2 linked regions of the Aquabacterium sp. OR-4 genome follow. The protein of the gene in region 1 binds, or shares a complex with, the protein of each later gene. Links are inferred from orthologs where the notes say so. Each region holds a gene or a part of one and is shown on either strand. Other genes may lie near its edges.

The links.
Region 2: the proteins of metK (region 1) and groL are in contact, whole or in part, in a cryo-EM structure (PDB 8P4O), measured with the Escherichia coli proteins. The link is inferred for Aquabacterium sp. OR-4 from one-to-one orthologs.

What each region holds. Positions count from the first base shown.
Region 1 is NZ_JAOCQD020000003.1:16,699-27,841, reverse strand. What follows is about bases 2,674-5,565. They hold metK (methionine adenosyltransferase), read left to right. Parts: upstream 2,674-3,473; coding sequence 3,474-4,658; downstream 4,659-5,565. Other genes in these bases: N4G63_RS22165 (chemotaxis protein CheX), read right to left, coding at 5,174-5,565; N4G63_RS22170 (response regulator), read right to left, coding at 4,746-5,117; N4G63_RS22180 (lysophospholipid acyltransferase family protein), read right to left, coding at 2,674-3,290. Outside these bases: N4G63_RS22195 (DUF484 family protein), read right to left, coding at 1-484; dapF (diaminopimelate epimerase), read right to left, coding at 481-1,344; N4G63_RS22185 (LpxL/LpxP family acyltransferase), read right to left, coding at 1,430-2,344; more of N4G63_RS22180, read right to left, coding at 2,403-2,673; more of N4G63_RS22165, read right to left, coding at 5,566-6,133; N4G63_RS22160 (MBL fold metallo-hydrolase), read right to left, coding at 6,236-7,216; purT (formate-dependent phosphoribosylglycinamide formyltransferase), read right to left, coding at 7,339-8,568; N4G63_RS22150 (DNA glycosylase AlkZ-like family protein), read left to right, coding at 8,659-9,753; N4G63_RS22145 (aldo/keto reductase), read right to left, coding at 9,775-10,788; N4G63_RS22140 (AraC family transcriptional regulator), read left to right, coding at 11,095-11,143. UniProt on the Escherichia coli protein: Catalyzes the formation of S-adenosylmethionine (AdoMet) from methionine and ATP.
Region 2 is NZ_JAOCQD020000002.1:1,610,401-1,621,506, forward strand. Bases 3,281-6,135 are described here. They hold groL (chaperonin GroEL), read left to right. Parts: upstream 3,281-3,810; coding sequence 3,811-5,460; downstream 5,461-6,135. Other genes in these bases: groES (co-chaperone GroES), read left to right, coding at 3,339-3,629; N4G63_RS19375 (DUF1631 family protein), read left to right, coding at 5,590-6,135. Also shown: N4G63_RS19360 (DUF748 domain-containing protein), read left to right, coding at 1-3,142; more of N4G63_RS19375, read left to right, coding at 6,136-7,110; N4G63_RS19380 (patatin-like phospholipase family protein), read left to right, coding at 7,167-9,500; N4G63_RS19385 (alpha/beta fold hydrolase), read right to left, coding at 9,508-10,422; yihA (ribosome biogenesis GTP-binding protein YihA/YsxC), read right to left, coding at 10,530-11,106.

The sequences.
Region 1 (11,143 bases):
AGCCCACTGCCTCGAAGCCCGAGTTCAGGCCGCAATAGGGCAGCGCCAGACTGCCCACCAGCGCCTTGGTGTCGTCGCTGACGCCCTGGGTGTAGGTGAGGTCGTCGTAGGCCTCGTCCATGCCCCACAGGCGCAGCGTGGCCTGCGGAATCAGGAACTCGTGGCGCAGCGTGGACAGCAGCACGTCGGGCATGTTGCCGGCATAACGCACCAGCATGATGGCCCGGGTGTAGCGGTGCAGCCGGTCGGCGATGGCCATGTTCTCGTTGCCATGGCGGATCATCTCGATGATCCGGTGCTCCAGGCCCTTGATCTTCTCGCGCAGCATTTCCATCTGCCGCTCCTGCAGCGACACGGCGCGCTGGCCATGCGGGCTGGTGAGCTGGATGCTGGCCAGCAGCTCGGCATGGCGCTCGAAGAACCCGGGCGTGTTGGCCAGGTAGTTGGCAATGTCGTTCTCGGTGATCGCGCCTTCGATGCTCACAGTTCGATCTCTCCTTGGTACACGGTTTCGGCCGGGCCGGTCATGCGCACGCTGGCGTCGTCGGCCGGCCATTCCACGGTGAGCAGGCCGCCGCGGGCCTGCACGTTGACACGCCGGTCCAGCCAGCCCAGGCGGATGCCCGCCACCACCGCGGCGCAGGCGCCGGTGCCGCAGGCCAGGGTTTCGCCGGCATCGCGCTCCCACACGCGCAGGGCGATCTCGTCGCGGCCCAGCACCTGCATGAAGCCGGCATTGACCTTGCGCGCAAAGCGGGCGTGCGTTTCCACCAGCGGCCCCAGGGCCGTGACCGGCGCCTCGCGCACATCGCCCACCCGCTGCACCGCATGCGGATTGCCCATCGACAACACCGCCACCTCGACGCGCCGGCCCTCGCCCACGTCCAGCGGCCACAGCGCAAAGCCGCCGTTGCCACCCTCCAGGCGCGGCACCAGGCCCTGGGCATCGAAGGGCACACGATCGAGCTCGAAGATCGGGCGGTTCATGTCCACCGTGACGCGGCCATCGTCCTGCAGCGTCAGCTCGAGGCGGTTGTTCACCGTCTCGACCTTCACGGTGCGCTGCGTGGTCAGGCCGCGCTCGTGCACGAAGCGCACGAAGCAGCGCGCGCCGTTGCCGCAGTGCTCGACCTCGTCGCCGGTGTTGTTGAAGATGCGGTAGCGGAAGTCGACCTCGGCGCTGCGCGCCGGCTCGACCATCAGGATCTGGTCGGCGCCCACGCCGAAGCGGCGGTCGCCCAGGCGGCGCAGTTGCTCGCGCGTGAGCTCGATCGGCGCGCGCGTGGCGTCGAGCACGACGAAGTCGTTGCCCGCGCCCTGCATCTTGGTGAAAGTCAATCGCATCGCGGCATTATCCGCTGCGGTCAACGGCCGCTGCGGTCTGGCGCCGGGCCGCTGCCGGCGGGCCGGCGCACCCAGGCCGGCGCGCTCAGTACAGCGGGGCCTCGCCCGGCGGCCGCGTCTTGAAGCGCCGGTGCACCCACAGGTACTGCGCCGGCTGCTGCAGCACCTCGTGCTCGATCCAGGCGTTCATGCGCCGCGCCGCGGCCAGGTCATCGTCACCCGGAAAGTCGGTCCAGGGCGCCAGAAAGCGCACCCGGTAGCCCTGGCCCCCGGGCAACAGCTCGGCCACCACCGGCTGCACCACCATGCGCAGCGAGCGCGCCATGCGCGCCGGCGCCAGCAGCGTGGCCGCCGGCACGCCGAAGAAGGGCACGAAGCCCGCATCGCGCGCGCCGAAATCCATGTCGGGCAGGTTGAAGAACACGCAGCCCTGACGCACCGCACGGATCAGCGGCAGCGCGCGCTCACCGCGCGAGAACACCTGGCCCAGGCCGAAGCGCAGCCGGCCACGGCGCATCGCGGCATCGAACACCGGGTTGCTCTGCGCCTGGTAGATCGAGCCCACCTGGCGGCGCTGGAACAGCTGCGTGGCCACGCCCGCCACGTCCAGCGCCACGAAGTGCGGCACCAGCCACATCACCGGCGTGTCGGGGTGGCGCTCGGCCCAGTCGACCTCGCCTTCCACATGGATCAGCCGGCGCAAGCGCGCGTGCGAGGCATACCAGAGCAGGCCGCGCTCCAGCAGGCTGCGCGCCAGCCACTGGAAGTGCTCGCGCGCCAGCCGCTCGCGCGCGGCGTCGTCCAGCTGCGGCTGGCACAGCGCGATGTTGCGCAGCGCCACCCGGCGCCGGCTGCCGGCCAGCGCATACAGGCTGCGGCCCAGCCCGCGCCCGATGGCCGCCTGCACGCCCAGCGGCAGCAGGTGCAGCAGCCACAGCAGGCCCAGCAGCAGGCGCGCGCCCCATTGCGCGGCGGCGCTGGCCGAACGGCCGGCGCTCACCGCAGCGCCCCCGGCGCGGCGCTGCGCGGCAACCCGGCCCCAGCCCGGTGTGGCGCCCTCATGCGGCCTCCTCGCCGGTGACGGCCTGCACACGGCGCGGCTGCTTGTAGCGGTGGTAGCCCCACAGGTACTGGCCGGGCTGCTGGGCGATCAGGCGCGCCATCTCGTCGTTCAGCGCGCTGGCGCAGGCCAGTTGCAGCGCGGCGTCGCTGTTGGCGGTGGCCGGCAGCGCGGCGCTGGGTTCGCTCACCCGCAGCACCCAGCCGGCCCCCTGCGGCAGGCGCTCGGCCCAGATCAGCAGCCAGGCGGCGCCGGTCTGCTGCACCAGGCGCGAGGCCAGGGTCATGGTGTAGGCCGGACGACCGAAAAACGGCGCCCACACGCCCATGCCTTCGGGCGGCACCTGGTCGGGCAGCACGCCCACGCACTCGCCGCGGCGCAGCGCGCGGATCATCTGGCGCACCCCCGCCAGCGCCGCCGGTGCGGTGGCCAGGCCGGGGCGGTTGCGTGCGGTTTCCTGCAGCGTGCGCAGCCATGGCTGACGCGCCGGGCGGTACATCGCGGTAAGCCGGGTGCGCTGGCCCCAGCGTTCGGCAATGGCCTGCGCGCAGACCTCGAAGCTGCCCAGGTGCGGCGTCAGCAGCACCAGGCCGCGGCCGGCGTCGAGCGCCTGCTCGATCAGCGCCGCACCCTGCCACTGCACCCGCGCACCCAGCGGCCGGTCCAGCGGGCGCAGCCACAGCCAGGGCAGCTCGGCCACCATGCGGCCGGCCGCCGCCACGGCCTGGCGCCGCACCACCGGGCCGAAGCCGGCCTGCTGCACATGGGCGCGCAGGCGCTGCCGGTAGGCGCCCGACAGCGCATAGGCCAGCCAGCCCAGCGCACTGCCAAGCCGCTGCAAATTGATCAGGGAAAGCCGGCCTAACCAGCGCATCAGCGACAGCATGCTTCTTATAATGGGCGCAATCGCCGAGTTAAAGGACAACTTGCGGGGCGATGCGTGGTGCAAGTCCACGCCGTGCAGCCTGGCGCCTTCGGGCACCGCGCACGCCAAACACCGCTAAAGCGTTCGCCGCCTCCTTGACGTTGAAACGGCGACGCGTTTTTCAACATCACTGGAGTGTATTGAATGGCGAACGACTTCCTCTTCACGTCCGAGTCCGTGTCGGAGGGCCATCCCGACAAGGTGGCCGACCAGATCTCCGACGCGATCCTCGACGCGATCTTCGCGCAAGACCCGCGCAGCCGCGTGGCCGCCGAGACCCTGACCAACACCGGTCTGGTGGTGCTGGCCGGCGAGATCACCACGCAGGCCAATGTCGACTACATCCAGGTCGCGCGCGACACCATCAAGCGCATCGGCTACGACAACACCGAGTACGGCATCGACTACAAGGGCTGCGCGGTGCTGGTGGCCTACGACAAGCAGAGCAACGACATCGCGCAGGGCGTCGACCACGCCAGCGACGACCACCTGAACACCGGCGCCGGTGACCAGGGCCTGATGTTCGGCTACGCCTGCAACGAGACGCCCAGCCTGATGCCCGCGCCGATCCACTACGCGCACCGCCTGGTCGAGCGCCAGGCGCAGCTGCGCAAGGACGGCCGCCTGCCCTTCCTGCGTCCCGACGCCAAGAGCCAGGTGACGATGCGCTATGTGGATGGCAAGCCGCACAGCATCGACACCGTGGTGCTCAGCACCCAGCACAGCCCCGACCAGAGCGAAACGCCCACCAAGATGAAGCAGAGCTTCATCGACGCCGTGATCGAGGAGATCATCAAGCCGGTGCTGCCGGCCGAGTGGATCAAGGAGACGCGCTACCTGGTCAACCCGACCGGTCGCTTCGTGATCGGTGGCCCGCAGGGCGATTGCGGCCTGACCGGCCGCAAGATCATCGTCGACACCTACGGCGGCGCCTGCCCGCACGGCGGCGGTGCCTTCTCGGGCAAGGACCCGAGCAAGGTCGACCGCTCGGCCGCCTATGCCGCACGCTACGTGGCCAAGAACGTGGTCGCCGCGGGCCTGGCCAAGCAGTGCCAGGTGCAGGTGGCCTATGCCATCGGCGTGGCCAAGCCGATGAACATCACGGTCTACACCGAAGGCACCGGCGTGATCCCCGACAGCGAGATCGCCAAGCTGGTGGAAGCGCACTTCGACCTGCGCCCCAAGGGCATCATCCAGATGCTGGACCTGCTGCGCCCGATCTACCAGAAGACCGCCGCCTACGGCCACTTCGGCCGCGACGAGCCCGAGTTCACCTGGGAGCGCACCGACAAGGCTGCCGCGCTGCGCGAGGCCGCGGGCCTGAAGTAAGCACCGCGCCGGGCGCCACGCGCGCCCGCGGCACCAACAGCAAGGGCGGCCCGCGGGCCGCCCTTTTGCATGGCCGCGGCCGCGCGCTCAGGCCATGCCGCAGAACTTGCGGAACGGGCCCAGCACCGCGTCGCCGCGAAAGGGCTTGACGATCCAGCCGGTGACCCCCACCTCGCGGCCACGCGCGCGGATGGCGCTGTTGTCCTCGGTGGTGAGCATGACGATGCGCACGTCCTTGTTGCCCAGCTCGGTGCGGATCTTCTCGGCCATGGTCAGGCCGTCCATGTTGGGCATGTTGATGTCGCTGACGATCAGCCGGATGTCCGGAAACTTGCCCAGCTGCGCCAGGCCCTCGCGGCCATCGCTGGCCACGGCCACGTCGAAGCCGTTGCGGCTGAGGAAGGTGGAGACGATCTCACGCATCGTGCTGGAGTCGTCGACGACCAGGACGTTGGCCATGTGGGTACCTCTGACGGACGGTGTAGTGGGTGTGGAGCGCGGCGCTTGCTGCCGCGTCAGAACAGTTCGAGCTCGCCGGTGCCGCCGGCCTCTGGCGGGGCGGCTGAAAACTCGGTGAACTTCTCGGGTGACCAGAGCAGGTTGAAGATCAGCCGCTGCACGATCACCAGCGGCGGCAGGCCCGGCCGGCGCGGATCGGACAGCTGGTAGCGGATGCACAGCTGCGGGTCCTGCGAGCCGAAGGAGATGTACTTCTGCTCGTGGTTGATGACGATGGGCACCTGGGTCTGCTGCGTGGCAAAGGCCTGCGGCGGGATGTAGCGGTTCTTGAACGCGCCCCAGATCAGGTTGGTGGTCTCGCCCAGCAGGTTGTTGAGCTCGCGGAAGTTGAGGTCGCCGCCCACGCCTTCGTAGCCAAAGCCCTGCAGCATGCCCTGGCGCAGCGCGCTCTCCTCGGTCTGCAGCATCATGTAGCCGCGGCACCAGGTGCTTTCCAGCGCGATCAGCGTCGACACCTGGCCGAAGATGATGCGGTCGTGCACCACATAGGGCGGCTCGTTGTCGACCTGGGCATTCGGAAACATCGAGCGGATGGCGCCCGAGGTCAGCTCGACCACGCCATTGACCAGCTCGGGCGGGTAGCGCAGGCTGAACAGGCTCTTGTTGAGGGCCTCGCGCAGCGTGTCGAGCCCGGTCCAGGCATGGGCCAGGCTGAGCTTCAGGTCATCGGCCAGCGGCGCATCGCCGGTGCGGCGCAGAAAGATCGGCAGCTCGGGCCGCTGGCGGTGGATGGCCCGGGCCAGCGACAGGGCATCGCCGCTTTCGCAGGGCAGGTCTTCGGCCAGCATCACGCCGCCCAGGTCCTTGTGCTGGGCCAGCGTGGGCAGGGCATCGGTGGCACTGCGCGGCAACGCCACCAGTCCCAGCGACTGGGCCAGATCCCACAGTGTCTGGTAGTGACGCGGGTCGTGCTCCAGCAACAAGAGCTTGGCGGCCAGGGTGGGGGCTTCGGACATGGGTGTTTTTGCGCGCGCTCAATGGACAACAGGGCGCCGGCCAAGCCGGACCATCGAGTCTGTGTATCGGCCGCCCCGGGCGGCAACTTGAGCCCCGGGCGCTCAGGCGCGGTCGGTCACCATCGCGCCGTCCACCGCCAGCGCGCCGGCCGCGGCCAGCTCGTGCAGCAGCTGCAGCAGCCAGTCGCGTGCGCGCGCCACGCCGCGCGGCGGGTGCTGCGCCCAGGTGCTGCACAGCAGCGGCGTGGCCTCGGCCCAGTCGAGCAGGGCCGCGAGCGGCTGCGCGCGCTCTTCCATCAGGTGGTACTTGAGCAGCACCTTCACCGCATGCCGGGCATGGCGGGCCGGGTCGGCCTGAAAACCGGCCAGGCGCGAGCGCGCGCGCGCCAGCGCCGCGCCCACGTCGCTGAACGGCGCGCCATGGCCGGGCACCACCCAGCGCACCGGCAGCGCGGCGATCTGCTCGAGCACCGCGCCCACGTCGTCAAAACCGGGCTCGCCCTCGATCTCGGGAAACACCACGCCGAAGCCGTGCTCCCACAGCGCGTCGGCCGACACCAGCAGGCCGTGGGCGGCATCGAACAGCATCACCGAGTCGGGGTCGTGGCCCGGTGCGGGCAGCACCTGCCATTCGCGGCCACCGGCCAGCAGCGGCTCGCCGGGCGGCAGCACGCCATCGGGGCGAAACGGCGCCAGGCGCTGGCCGGTGCCGTCCCAGCTGAGGCCCACGCCGTCGGCGCCCACGGCGGGCGCGGCGTCGAACCAGTCGCGCACCTGCTGCGCCTGGCCTGGCGGCACCCGCAGCGGCGCGCCAAAGGCCGCCTGCAGCGCGGCATTGCCACCGCAGTGGTCAGAATGCAGATGGGTGTTGACGATGCCGGCCAGCGGCGCCTCGCGCAGCGCCTGGCGCACCAGGGCCAGCGTCTGCCCGGCATGGTTGACATGGCCGGCGTCCACCAGCAGCGCGCCGGCCTCGCCGCGCGCCGGGTGGATCAGCAGGTTGTTCGACGACAGCCAGCCGCGCTCGAGCACGGTGAGGCCGTCGAACGGGTCCGTCGCGCGGGTGTGGATGGCGGCAGGCATGGCTGGCGATTGTGAAGGCCCGGCCCGGTGCCCGGGGGTCGCAGGGGTGACGGCGCCGGCAGGCGGGCAGGCAGACAGGCCGGCGGGCGCTGCGGCCCGCCGCTACCCGGCGCCAACGCCGCTCAGGCCGTGCGCGGCTTGACCTTGCCGGCGGCCAGCTTGGCGCGCTGGCGGGCCACGGCCACGTCGCCATCGTGGGCCAGCGCCACGCCCATGCGGCGCTTGGCAAAGCTCTCGGGCTTGCCGAACAGGCGCAGCTCGGTGCCGGGCACGGCCAGCGCGTCGGCCACGCCGTCAAACACGATGCCCTGCGCATCGACGCCGCCATAGATCACCGCGCTGGCACCGGGGCTCTTGAGCGTGGTGTCGACCGGCAGGCCCAGGATGGCGCGCGCATGCAGCTCGAACTCGTTTTGCCACTGCGTGATCAGGGTCACCATGCCGGTGTCGTGCGGGCGCGGGCTCACCTCGCTGAACCACACCGCGTCGCCCTTGACGAACAGCTCCACGCCGAAGAGGCCCCACCCGGAGGGCTGTCCGTCCAGCCCCACGCCCAGGTTGTCGGTGATGGCCTGGGCGATCTCGCGCGAGCGCTGCAGCGCGGTGGCGGACATCGGGTGCGGCTGCCAGCTTTCCACGTAGTCGCCGCTGACCTGGATGTGGCCGATGGGCTCGCAGAAGTGGGTCTGCACCTGGCCGTCGGGCCCCGGCGCGCGCACGGTGAGCTGGGTGATCTCGTAGTCGAAGTCGATGAAGCCCTCGACGATCACGCGGCCGTGGCTGACCCGGCCGCCGGCCATCGCGTAGTCCCAGGCCTTCTGCACATCGGCGGCCGAGTCGATCTTGCTCTGGCCCTTGCCGCTGCTGCTCATCACCGGCTTGACGATGCAGGGGTAGCCGATGCCCCCGTCAATCGCCGCCTGCAGCTCGGCCAGCGAGTCGCAGAACTGATAGGGGCTGGTGGGCAGCCCCAGCGTCTCGGCGGCCAGGCGGCGGATGCCTTCGCGGTCCATCGTCAGGCGCGCGGCGCGGGCGGTGGGGATCACGCGCACCTTGCCCTCGGCTTCCAGCGCCTGCAGCTCGGGCGTGGCGATGGCCTCGATCTCGGGCACCACCAGGTCGGGCTTCTCGGCCTCGATCAGGGCGCGCAGCTGGGCCGGATCGCTCATCGTGATGGTGCGCGCGTGGTGGGCCACCTGCTGGCCGGGGGCGTTGTCGTAGCGGTCGACCGCAATGGTCTCGACGCCCAGGCGCTGCAGCGCGATCAGCACCTCCTTGCCCAGCTCGCCGCTGCCCAGCAGCATCACGCGGGTGGCGTTGGGGGACAGCGGGGTTCCGATCGGCTTCGTCATGGCGCGGTGCACAAGAGGGGGAGGGTGCGGCCATTGTCACCGCCCGCCAGCGCGGCGGGCGCCAGCGGCCGGCCGGTTACGCTTGCCGCCATGCCCGCCGCTGCCGCCATCACCCTCGAGCACCTGCGCCGCCATGCCGTGGCGCGCACGCTGTTCACGCCCACCACGCTGCCCCGGGCGATTGCCCGCCTGGGCTTCGTTCAGGCCGACCCGATCCGTGCGCCGGCCCGCGCCCAAGACCTCACGCTGCGCCACCGCGTGGCCGGCTACCGCGCCGGTGACTTGGAGGCGCGCTACCCGCGGCTGGGCATCGAGGAAGACTTCTTCGTCAACTACGGTTTCCTGCCGCGCGCCACGGCGGCGCTGATGCATCCGCGCACCCCGCGCACCGTGTGGCCGCAGGCGCGCTGGGCGCAGGCGCACGAGGTGCTGGCCTTCGTGCACCAGCGCGGCGTGGTGCACCCGCGCGAGGTGGATGCGCAGTTTGCCCACGGCAAGACGAAGAACTGGTTCGGCGGCAGCAGCAATGCCAGCACCCAGCTGCTGGACGGCATGCACTACCGCGGCCTGCTGCGCATTGCCCGGCGCGAGGGCGGCGTGCGCCTGTATGCCGCCCGCGAGGCCCACCCGCCGGCAGCCGACACCGCCGCGGCGATGGACGCGCTGGTGGACGTGATCCTGGCCAAGTACGCGCCGCTGCCGGCGCGCTCGCTGGGCGAGCTGGTGAGCCACCTGCGCGGCGGCGCGCCGCAGTGGGCGGGCGAGCGCGCCGCCGCGCTGGCCCGCGCCAGGGCCCGGCTGCCCAGCGCCCGGGTGGACGGCGTGGACTGGCTGTGGCCGGCCGGCGAGAACCCGGCCTCGCGCCGCCACCGGGTGGACGACAGCGTGCGCCTGCTGGCGCCCTTCGACCCCATCGTGTGGGACCGCCGCCGTTTCGAGGCGCTGTGGGGCTGGGCCTACCGCTTCGAGGCCTACACGCCGGCGCCCAGGCGCCTGCGCGGCTATTACGCGCTGCCGCTGCTGTGGCGCGACCAGGTCATCGGCTGGGGCAACCTGGCGGTGAAAGGCGGCGCATTGACGCCCGAGCTGGGCTATGTGGCCGGCAAGCCGCCACGCGAGGCCGGCTACCGCGCGGCGCTGGACGACGAGCTGCAGCGCATGGGCCGGTTTCTCGGCCTGGGTTGACGCCGCGCGGGGCCGCCGGGATCACAGGTTGAGGTTGGCCAGCGCCGCCGCCGGATAGCGCGTGCCGGCCACCGGCTGCACCGCCAGCAGCGCCTCCACCGCCGCCAGCAGCGCAGCGTTCAGGGGACGGTGCGCGGCGTCCGCGTTTTCATCGAGCCGCTGCACGCGGCGCGTGCCGGGGATGGGCACGATGTCGTCGCCCTGCGCCAGCAGCCAGGCCAGTGCCAGCTGGGCGGGTGTCATGCCGTGGCCTTGCGCCAAGGCGCTCACCGCATCGGCCAGCGCCAGGTTGTGGCCCAGGTTGTCGCCCTGGAAGCGCGGGTTGGCACGGCGCCAGTCGTTGGCCGCCAGGGCCTCGGCGCTGCGGATGGCGCCGGTGAGAAAACCGCGGCCCAGCGGGCTGTAGGGCACCAGCGCAATGCCCAGCGCACGGCAGGTGGGCAGGATCTGGGCCTCGACATCGCGCGTCCACAGCGAGTATTCGGTCTGCAGCGCGGCGATGGGGTGCACCGCGGCCGCGCGGCGCAGCGTCTCGGGCCCGGCCTCCGACAGGCCCAGGTGCCGCACCTTGCCGGCACGCACCAGGTCGGCCATGGCGCCCACGGTGTCCTCGATCGGCACGCTCTTGTCCACCCGGTGCTGGTAGTACAGGTCGATGTGGTCCACGCCCAGGCGCTGCAGGCTGGCATCGCAGGCGCTCTTCACATAGGCCGGGCTGCCGTCGATGCGCAGCATCGCGCCGTCGGGCGCGCGCACATTGCCGAACTTGGTGGCCAGCACCACCTCGTGGCGGCGTGCCGCCAGCAGCGGGGCCAGCAGGCGCTCGTTGGCGCCAACGCCGTACATGTCGGCGGTGTCGAGAAAGTTGATGCCGATGTCCAGCGCATGGTGCAGCACCGCCAGCGATTGCGCATCGTCGGCCGGGCCGTAGAAATCGGACATGCCCATGCAGCCCAGGCCGATGGCCGAGACCTCGAGGTCTTGGCCACCCAGGCGGCGGCGCGGATAGGGGCGGTGGCTCGAAAGAGAGGTCATGGTCAGGGCTCCAGCAGGTTGATCGTCGAACAGGCCTGCCAGCGTAGGCAGCGGGCCGCCCCGGCGCGAGCCGGAAGCTCGCCGATGCTTGCCCGATCATCCAGACCCATCGGCACAGGCCTGCCAATTTGGACAAAGGCTTGCACAATCGTCCAGGCCAGCCCTCCAATCGACCGCTTGGGCGGCCGTTTGCTTATCTGTCGCTTGGGCGACCGTCTACGTGGTCTGCCGTCTCATCGGCCCGATCGGCCCGTCCGCCCTGCCCTGTCCACTCCCCCTGGCCCGCCCGGGCCGCCCCATACCGCCATGCCCTCTTCGACCCAGCCGCCCGCCCCTGCCCCGGCCGCCCTTGCCG
Region 2 (11,106 bases), on another replicon or contig:
GGCCGGCTGGACGCAGCTGGCGCTGGAGCTGCGCGACGTGCAGCCGCTGGCGCGCCGCGTGGCGCTGGGCACGCTGCGCATCGACGACCCGCAGCTCACGCTCAGCCGCCACGCCGACGGTCGGCTGAACTGGCAGGCCCTGGCCAGCCCGGCGGCCGCGGCCGCCAGCAATGGCCCGCACGGCCAGGCTGCCGCGGCACCAGCCGCGGCATCGGCCTCTGAGCCAGCCACGCCCCCCGCCACCGCAGCACCCGGCGACTGGCAGTTCTCGCTCGAACGCCTGCAACTGCAGCGCGGCATGCTGGACTGGCGCGACGCCACGCTGCCCGGCACGCCGCACTGGCAGCTGGCCGGGCTGGCGCTGCAGGCCGACGGCCTGCGCTGGCCCGCGCTGTCCTCGGTGCCGGTCACGCTCGACGCCACGCTGCAACACCAGGGCCAGGCCCTGGGCCGCCTGGCGCTCGAGGCGCAGGCCGGCCAGCAGGCCGCCAGCGCCAGCCTCACGCTGAGCGATCTGCAGCTGGCCGCCGCCGCGCCCTACCTGGCGCCGCACCTGCGGCCACGGCTCGATGGCCGCCTGAACCTGCGCGCCCAGCTCGACTGGCGCCGCGGCACGCCGGCCGCGCGCCTGGTGCTGGCCGTGCCCGAGCTGCGCCTCGAGCAGCTGGCGCTGCGCCAGCCCGCACGGCCGGGCCAGCGCGCCAGCCCGCTGGCCGGCTGGCAGGCCCTGACCGTGCACGACGCGCAGTTCGACCTGCAGGCCCGCCGCGCCCACCTGGGCCGGGTGCGCCTGGCGGGCCCGCAGCTCGGCGTGGTGCGCGCGGCCGATGGCCAGCTCAACCTGCAGCAGTGGTGGCGGGCCGACGCGGCGGCCCCCGCCGGCCGGGCCGGCCCAGCGCGCCCGCCTCCGGTGCCGGCCACGGCCACGGCCACAGCCACAGCCAAAGTGGCCACTGCCAAGGCGACCACAGCCAAGGCGGCCACCAGCCCGGCAAGCCCTGGCGCCCGACCTGCCCCCGCCCCGCCGGCCGCCGGCTGGCAGTGGGCCCTGGACGAACTGGCGGTGGACGGTGGCCGCCTGCAGTTCACCGACCTGGGCGTGAGCGATGCGCCCGGCGAGCCGCTGCGCCTGGCACTGGCCCCGCTGCGCCTGCGGCTGCGCCAGGCGCAATGGCCGCCCGCCAGCGGCCGGGCGACGATGCCGCTGCAGATCGACACCCGCCTGGGCGTGCCCACCGCCAGCGACGACCCCATTGCCGCCGGCCGCCGCGCCGCGCCGCTGGGCGGCGAGCTGCGCTGGGCCGGCCGCCTGGGCCTCAACCCGTTGCGTGTCGAGGGCCGGCTGCAGGCGCGCAAGCTGCCGCTGCACCTGGCCGAGCGCTACGCCGCCGAGGCGATGGGGCCCTTGACCCTGCTGCATGCCGAGGCCGACCTGACCGCCCGCCTGGCCCTGCGCCAGCAGCCCGCTGGCTGGCAGCTCGATACCGGGGGCGAGCTGCGCCTCGACGATCTGCACCTGCACAGCCGGCCCGAGGCCGGCGGCCGCCTGGACGCGGCCAGCGAACTGCTCAGCTGGCAGTCGCTGGCGCTGAACGGCCTGCAACTGTCGCTGGCGCCCGGCGCCCGGCCACGCCTGACCGTGGCCGAGGCCGCCTTGACCGATTTCTACAGCCGGCTGGTGATCACCGAGGACGGCCGCTTCAACCTGCGCGACATGGCCGCCGCGCCCGATGGCGCGACGGCGGCTGCACCCGCTGCACCTGCTGCGGCATCGGCTGAACCTGCGGCAGCCAACGCGGCGCCCGCCGCATCGGCCGCATCGAACGCCGCAGCCACACCGCCCACACCACCCGCTTCGGCGCCCGCGGCGGCCTTTCCGATCGCGCTCGAAGTCGGCGCCACGCGCCTGGTCAACGGCCGGGTCGATTTCACCGACCGCTTCATCCGCCCGAACTACAGCGCGCGCCTGTCGGCGCTGAACGGCCAGCTCGGCACGCTGCGCTCCGACACGCGCGAGATGGCCACGCTGACGCTGTCGGGCCGTGCCGCCGACACCGCCACACTCGAGATCAGCGGCCAGCTCAACCCCACGGCCCAGCCGCTGGCGCTGGACATCCGCGCCCGCGCCAGCGACCTGGAGCTGGCGCCGCTGTCGCCCTACGCCGGCAAGTACGCCGGCTACGCCATCGAGCGCGGCAAGCTGAGCATGGACGTGCACTACCGGATCGAGCCCGACGGCCGGCTGGACGCCAAGAACCAGGTCATCCTCAACCAGCTCACCTTCGGCGAGCGCGTCGAGTCGCCCGACGCCACCCAGCTGCCGGTGCGCCTGGCCATCGCGCTGCTGAAAGACCGGCACGGCGTGATCGACATCAACCTGCCGGTCTCGGGCAGCCTCGACGACCCGCAGTTCAGCGTGGGCGGGCTGATCTTCAAGGTCATCGTCAACCTGCTGGGCAAGGCCTTGACGGCCCCGTTCTCGCTGCTCAGCGGCGGCGGCGGCCCCGACATCAGCCAGGTGCAGTTCGAGCCCGGTGTGGCCCGCGTGACGCCCGCCGGCCAGCAGGTGCTCGACAAGGTGGCGCAGGCCCTGCTCGACCGGCCGGCCTTGCAGATGACCGTGGCCGGCGCCGCCGACCCATTGAGCGAGCGCGAGGCCTGGCAGGCGGCCACGCTGGAAGCCCGCCTGCTGGCCGAACACCGGCGCGCCCAGCGGCGTGCCGCGCCCGCCACGGCAGCGACCGCAGCACCGGCAGCGGCCGCCGCATCTGCATCTGCATCGGCATCCGCCGCCGCCTCACCCATCGCCGAGGCGCCACCGATCCCGGGTGACGAACGCACCCGCCTGCTGCGCGAGCTGTACCGCAACAGCGCCCTGCCCGACCGGCCACGCAATCTGGTGGGCCTGCTGCGCGAACTGCCGGCCGCCGAGATGGCGGCACGGCTGAAGGCCGGCCTGGTGGTCAGCACCGAGGTGATGCGCGAGCTGGCGCTGCAGCGCGGCCTGGCGGTGCGCGACGCGCTGGTGGCCCGCGGCCTGCCGGCCGAGCGCCTGTTTCTGGCCGCCCCGCTGCTGCGCGCCTCGGGCGAGGATGACGCCGCCTGGGTGCCCAGCGTCAAGCTCACGCTGGCCCTGCCCTGACGCGGCGCCGGCCGGTGCCCCCCCCTCTTGAAAGCCGGCAACCGAACCCTATAATCGTTTTGCTAGCACTCACAAGGTTTGAGTGCTAACACCCGGACACAGGCCTCGCCTGGCCGGCCCCTCTAGCCGTTGAATGGGCCCCGCCCGCTGCGGCGCCCGTTCGTTCAAGCTGATCTGAGATCCCCAAGGAGATACGATGAAACTGCGTCCGTTGCATGATCGAGTGATCGTCAAGCGCCTGGAACAAGAGACCAAGACCGCTTCGGGCATCGTCATCCCCGACAACGCCGCCGAGAAGCCCGACCAGGGTGAAGTGCTGGCCGTCGGTCCGGGCAAGCGCAATGACAAGGGCGACTTCGTGGCCCTGAACGTGGCCGTGGGCGACCGCGTGCTGTTCGGCAAGTACAGCGGCCAGACCGTCAAGGTCGATGGCGACGAACTGCTGGTGATGCGCGAAGAAGACCTCTTCGCCGTCGTCGCCAAGTAAAGCCACTGCGCGGCGCGCTGGCGTCGTTGCGCGGTGCTCGGAATCCTCACGTAGCGCTGCTACGTTCCGGTTCCTGCGCTCCGTGCGCCTAGCCAGCCCGCTGCTCGCTACGCTTTCCTTCCCGACGACAGTGCGGTGAAGGAAGGCCAGAACCCAACATCGAAATTTCGGAGTTATTCACATGGCAGCCAAAGACGTCATCTTCGGTTCCGACGCCCGTCACCGCATGGTGGAAGGCGTGAACATCCTGGCCAACGCGGTCAAGGTCACGCTGGGCCCCAAGGGTCGCAACGTGGTGCTCGAGCGCTCGTTCGGCGCCCCCACCGTCACCAAGGACGGTGTCTCGGTGGCCAAGGAAATCGAGCTGAAGGACAAGCTCCAGAACATGGGCGCCCAGATGGTCAAGGAAGTGGCTTCCAAGACCAGCGACAACGCCGGTGACGGCACCACCACCGCCACCGTGCTGGCCCAGGCCATCGTGCGCGAAGGCATGAAGTACGTGGCCGCCGGCATGAACCCGATGGACCTGAAGCGCGGCATCGACAAGGCGGTCACCGCCCTGGTCGCCGAGCTGAAGAAGGCCAGCAAGGCCACCACCACCTCGAAGGAGATCGCGCAAGTCGGCTCGATCTCGGCCAACAGCGACGAATCCATCGGCACCATCATCGCCAACGCGATGGACAAGGTGGGCAAGGAAGGCGTCATCACCGTCGAAGACGGCAAGAGCCTGGACAGCGAACTCGATGTCGTTGAAGGCATGCAGTTCGACCGCGGCTACCTGTCGCCCTACTTCATCAACAACCCCGAGAAGCAGGCCGCCCTGCTGGACAACCCGTTTGTTCTGCTCTTCGACAAGAAGATCAGCAATATCCGTGACCTGCTGCCCACGCTGGAGCAGGTGGCCAAGGCCGGCCGTCCGCTGCTGATCATCGCCGAAGAAGTCGAGGGCGAAGCCCTGGCGACGCTGGTGGTCAACACCATCCGCGGCATCCTGAAGGTCGTGGCCGTCAAGGCGCCTGGCTTCGGCGACCGCCGCAAGGCCATGCTGGAAGACATCGCCATCCTGACGGGCGGCAAGGTCATCGCCGAAGAAGTGGGCCTGACCCTCGAGAAGGTGACCCTGGCCGACCTGGGCCAGGCCAAGCGCGTGGAAGTGGGCAAGGAAAACACCACCATCATCGATGGCGCCGGTGCCGCTGCCGACATCGAAGCCCGCGTCAAGCAGATCCGCATCCAGATCGAAGAAGCCACCAGCGACTACGACCGTGAGAAGCTGCAAGAGCGCGTGGCCAAGCTGGCCGGCGGTGTTGCCGTGATCAAGGTTGGCGCGGCCACCGAAGTCGAGATGAAGGAAAAGAAGGCCCGCGTCGAAGACGCCCTGCACGCCACGCGCGCTGCGGTGGAAGAAGGCATCGTCGCCGGCGGCGGCGTGGCCCTGCTGCGTGCCCGTCAGGCCGCTGGCACCATCAAGGGTGACAACGCTGACCAGGACGCCGGCATCAAGCTGGTGCTCAAGGCCATCGAAGCGCCGCTGCGCGAGATCGTGGCCAACGCCGGTGGCGAGCCGAGCGTGGTGGTCAACGCCGTGCTGGCCTCGTCGGGCAACCACGGCTTCAACGCCGCCAACGACACCTATGGCGACATGATCGAAATGGGCATCCTGGACCCGACCAAGGTGACCCGCACCGCGCTGCAGAACGCCGCTTCGGTGTCGAGCCTGATGCTCACCACCGAGTGCATGGTGGCCGAGGCCCCGAAGGAAGAAGCAGCCGGCGGCGGCATGCCCGGCGGCATGGGCGGCATGGGCGGCATGGGCGGCATGGACATGTAAGTCCAGCCCGCAGGCCAGCGCTTCGGCGCCGGCCTGCACCGGCACGCATTGCCACAACGGGCCACCTTCGGGTGGCCCGTTGCATTTCCGGCGTTCGGGCCGCGTCGGCCCGCTGATAATCCCTCTGCCATGCACCGCCAGCCCACGCTGAACGACTTCATCGACGACGAACTGCTGCGCGCGCCGATGAGCTTCGACCGCGTGATCGACGCGGTGCTCGACCGCTGGCGCCTGCGCCTGCCCAGCCACGACCGCCACGACGCGCAGGCCGACCGCGTGCTGCAGCAAAGCCGTGGCGATGTGGTGAACACCGCCACACGCACGCTGCGCCGCGGCACCGAGCCGCCCGCGGCGGCCACCACCAGCAGCCCGCGCGCCACCGGCGCGCCGCGCGAGCTGGCCCTGATCGGCGACGACGACGTGGCCGTCGACATCGAGATCGCGCACTGCGTCGAGGCCATCCGCGTGCGCGCCGAGGGCGAGCTGCGCGAGCTCACCACCTACACCTCGGGCCTGGTGGGCGACCACAACGTGGCCCGCGACACCAATCCCTTCGGCCCCGAGCCCTACACCCGCGCGCTGTGGGAGGGCGTGCGCACGCTGCCGCTGTCGCGCCAGGCCCATGCGGCCTTCATGCGCGAGGCCGCGCATCCGCTGGCCGAGGCCCTGCGCCTGGCCTATGCCGGCGCGGTGGCGCGGCTGCAGGAGCAGGGCGTGGAGCCGGCCGCCCACCGCACCATCATCTACAGCAGCTCGGCCTGGGGTGCGCGCCTGCCGCGCTACCGGCCGCCGGCCGACCTGTCGGCGCTGCAGGCACCGCTGTCGCCGGCCAGCACCGGCGTGCCGCCCCGCCTGCCGGCCGAGCCGCCCGGCGCGCCCGAGTCGCGCGGCGAGCGTGGCGCACCCGATCTGCTGACCCAGCTGTTCGAGGCGGTGGTGCAAGACCCGGCCATGCCGCCCGAGCTGCCGCCGCTGCTGCTGCGCCTGCATCCGCTGGCCGACCGCCTGGCGGTGCAGGACCGCTCGCTGCTGGTGCTGCACGAGCATGCGCTGTGGCGCTTCATCGACACCGCGGTGCACCAGGTGGCGGTGGCCACCGCCGCCGAGCGCCCGCGCATGCTGGGCCTGGCCCGCAACCTGATCGATCACCTGTGCGCCGAGGAGCAGACCGACCCCTCGCGTTTTGCCTGGGCCACCGAGCGCCTGGCCGCCAGCCAGCGCCATGCGCTGGACCAGGCCCTGGCCGCCGCCGCGCCGCTGATCGAGCGCCTGCTGCGCATCACGCGCGAAGAGGCCGGCCCCAGCACCTCGACCATGCCGCTGGACGTGGGCTCGCTCGACACCGTGCCGGCCGAGCTGCTGGAGGCCGATCCGGCGCTGGCCGCCGACAGCGCCAGCGGCCACCTGCACCAGGCCGTGCCGGGCAGCCACTGGCGGCTGTACCTGCAGGGCGACTGGCGCACGCTGCAGCTGCTGTGGGGCGACGACGGCGCCGGCCTGTGGCTGCTGCGCGAGCCGGCCGCCGACCGCCCCTGGGCGCTGCGCGCCTCGGCGCTGGACCAGCTGGCGCGCGAGCACCTGGTGCAGCCGCTGCACATGCGCTCGCTGGTGCGCCGGGCAGCCAGCCGCATGCTGGGCGCGCGCCACTGATGCGCCAGCCGGGGCGCTGGCCACGCAGGGGCGGCCTGGCCGCCGCGGCCGTGGCCATGGCCCTGCAGTGGCCGGCCAGCCATGCGCAAGTGCCCGGCAGCACGCCGGCCGCACCGGCAACAGCGGCAACAGCGGCAACAGCGGCAACAGCGGCAACAGCGGCCACAGCGGCCGCACCGGCCACACCGCCCACGCCGGCCACATCCGACACCAGCGCACCCGCACTGCAGCGCCCACGCATCGGCCTGGTGCTGTCGGGCGGGGGCGCACGCGGCCTCAGCCATGTGGGCGTGCTGAAGGTGCTGGAGCAGCTGCAGGTGCCGGTGGACGTGATTGCCGGCACCTCGATGGGCGCCATCGTCGGCGGCCTGTATGCCAGCGGCATGCGCGCGGCCGAGATCGAGCGCGAGCTGTCGGCCGTCTCGTGGGGCAGCCTGTTTGCCAACCGCATCGAGCGGCGCGAGCTGTCGCAGCGCCGCAAGGAAGAAGACTACGAGATCTCGCCCCTGATCGAGCTGGGCTGGCGCGACGGCGAGCTGCGGGCGCCGATCGGTGCGGTGTCCAGCCGTGGGCTCGAATCGCTGCTGCGCCGCTTCACGCTGCCGGTGCGCCATGTGCGGCACTTCGACGCGCTGCCGATCCCGTTTCGCGCCGTGGCCACCGACATGGAGACCGGCGCCGCCACCATCCTCGACCAGGGCGACCTGGCGCTGGCGCTGCGCTCGTCGATGAGCGTGCCCGGCGTGTTCTCGCCCACCGAGGTGGCCAGCCGCGTGCTGGGCGATGGCGGCCTGGTGAACAACGTGCCGGTGGACGTGGCCCGTGCGATGGGCGCCGACATCGTGATCGTGGTCAACATCGGCACGCCGCTGGCCGGCCGCGAGACGCTGGCCTCGGCGGTGGGCCTGACCGGCCAGATGATCAACATCCTCACCGAGCAGAACGTGCAGCGCAGCCTGGCCACGCTGACGTCGCGCGACCTGCTGATCACGCCGCAGCTGGGCACGCTGACCTCGGCCGACTTCGACCAGGCGCCGCGCTTTGTGGCACTGGGCGACGCCGCGGCGCGCGGCCTCAGTGACCGCCTGGCGGCGCTGGCCCTCGACGCCCGCGCCTACGCGCACTGGCAGCAGTCGCACCCGGTGCCGCCCACGCCGGCGGCACGGCTGGCCCAGGTGCGGGTGGAAGGCACCCAGGTGGGCAACCCCGAGCGCCTGGTGAAGCTGCTTGAATCGCAGGCCGGCCAGGCCTTCGACGCCGCACGCGCCGAGCGCGACACCCGCCGCCTGGCCGCCGGCGGCGACTACACCCGCAGCGACTACCAGCTGCTGCCCGCCGACCCCGGCGTGGTGGGCGGCGACACGCTGGTGTTCGATCTGGAAGACAAGCCCTGGGGCCCCAGCTACCTGCGACTGGGGCTGGACATGGGCACCGACTTTGCCGGCCACAGCAAGTTCAACCTCAAGCTCAGCCACAACCGCCACTGGCTCACCCGCACCGGCACCGAGTGGCGCAACCGCCTGCAGATCGGCGAGGTGCCGCAGATCGCCACCGAGCTGTATCACCCGCTGGCCTGGAACGACTCACCCGCCAACGACTGGTTTGCCGCCGCCAACGCCGGGCTCGAGCGCCGCCTGCTGCAGCGCTATGACAGCAGCAGCGGCCAGGCCCTGGCCACGGTGCTGCTCAACACTGCACGCCTGGGGCTCGACATCGGCCAGCCCTGGGGCGAGTTTGGCGAGCTGCGGCTGGGCTGGTCGCGCCAGGTGCTGCAGGGCCGCACCGAGCTGGTGGCGGCGGCGCTGGGCGTCGGCGGCCAGGTGCGCGCGCGCTGGGTGGAAGACGGCATCCGCGCCCGCGCGGTGGTCGACCAGCTCGACTTCGCGGTGTTTCCGCAGCGCGGCTACCGCGGCGAGCTGCAGCTGGTGCTGGGCCAGCTGGGCGGCGATCTGCGCGGGCGCTTCACCCGCATCGAGGCCGAGGGCACCGCGGTGCGCAGCTGGGGCCGCAACACCTTCACGCTGCACCTGCTGGCGCAAAGCGCCGACGCCGATGGCGGCACGCTGCTGCAGCGCTACACGCTGGGCGGCTTTCAGCGCCTGTCGGGCTACCACGACGGTCAGCTGATCGGCAACCATGTGCTGTTCGGCCGCTTGGGCTGGTACCGCCGGCTGAGCCAGACGCCGGTGCTCACCCGCGGCTTTTTCATCGGCGCCACCGCCGAGCTGGGCAATGCCTGGGAGCGCGGCGGCCAGATGAAGCTCAGCGGCCTGCGCAGCGGCTACAGCCTGTACCTGGGCGCCGACACCGGCATCGGCCCGCTCTACCTGGGCATCACCCACGCGCCGCGCGGCAGCACCGGCCTGGCCCTGTTTCTCGGCCGGCCCTGAAGCAGCGCTAAGCCAGCAAGGCCTTCAGGTGCGCGATCACCCAGGCCGGCTGCTCGTGCACGATCCAGTGGCTGGCCTGCGGGTGGCGGTGCACCGTGAGCTCGGGCACCCACTGCTGCAGCCCGTCCAGCAGGCCGGGCAGCAGGGCGTGGTCGGCCTCGCCCCACAGCAGCGTGGTGGGCACGCTCACCCGCACCACCGAGTCGGGCAGCTGCAGCTGCGCCAGCGCCTGGTCATGCGGGCCGGTGGGCGGGCGCAGCGGCGAGGCGCGGTACCAGTTCAGCGCGCCGTCCAGGCCCTGCGACCACACCGCACGGTGCTGCGCCCGCAAGGCCGGCGTGAGCCAGTGCGCATCGCCAAAACGCTCGAGCATCGCCAGCAGCGCGGCAAAGCCGTCGGCCGCCAGCCGCGCCGCCGCATCGGGCTGCACCAGATCGTGCATGTAGGCACTGGCCGCGCGCTGCGCCGGGCTGGCCAGCAGCTCGCGGCGAAAGGTGGCCGGGTGCGGCGAGTTCAGGATCACCAGGCGGCGGATCAGCTCGGGCCGCAGGGCGGCCAGGTTCCAGGCCACGCCGCCGCCCCAGTCGTGCGCCACCAGCAGGTCGAGCGGGCGCTCGGCGCTGACGCCCAGGTGTGCCAGCAGCGCCAGCGCATCGGCCACCAGATGCCGCACGCGGTAGGCGGCCACCTCGGCCGGCGCGCTGCTGCCGGCGTAACCGCGCTGGTTGGGGGCCAGCGCATAGGCCTCGGGGGCCAGCGCCAGCAGCACCTCGTCCCAGGCGAACGCGGCTTGCGGAAAGCCGTGCAGCAGCAGCACGCGGCGCGCCGCATCGGGCCGGCCGGCGGCGCGGCAGGCCAGGCTGACCGGCTGAGGCTGGCTGCCCGGCAGCGGCAGGTCGAACTGGGAGATGGCATCGCGCATGCGCCGCAGTGTGCGGGCCGGCGCGCGGCCGGCGCGTCAAGCGGGGGACAGCCGGCCAGCGCCGGGCGGCCGCCCGGCGCGGCCGGCCCGCCGTGCGCCCGCACCGCTCACAGCGTGGGCGGCAGCTCCTGCACGTCGAAGTCATCGCCCAGCGCCGAGGGCTCCCAGCCCTGCAGCGCACCCAGGCGCCAGCCGTGCAGCACCTGCGCCGCGTCGGCCACGCCCTGGCGCTTGAGCGCCGAGAACAGCGACACGGCGATGTCGGCATCGTCGGTGGCCAGCTCGGCCAGCACGGCCTGCGCGGCGGCCAGCGACTGCGCGGCCTCCACCCGGGTGAGCTTGTCCGACTTGGTCAGCAGCACCAGCAGGCGCACCTCGCCGCCGGCCACACGCTCGGCCACGAAATCGAGCAGCTGCTGGTCGAGCGGCGTGAAGCCGTGGCGGCTGTCGACCATCATCACGATGCCGGCCAGCGGCTCGCGCTCGACCAGGTAGTCGGCCATCACCTTCTGCCAGCGCTGCTTGTCGCTGCGCGACACCGCGGCATGGCCGTAGCCGGGCAGGTCGACCCAGCGGGCATCGGCAGCCTCGCGCGGGCCGACCTCGAACACGTTCAGGTGCTGGGTGCGGCCCGGGGTCTTGGACGCGAAGGCCAGGCGCTTGTGGTCGGCCAGGGTGTTGATG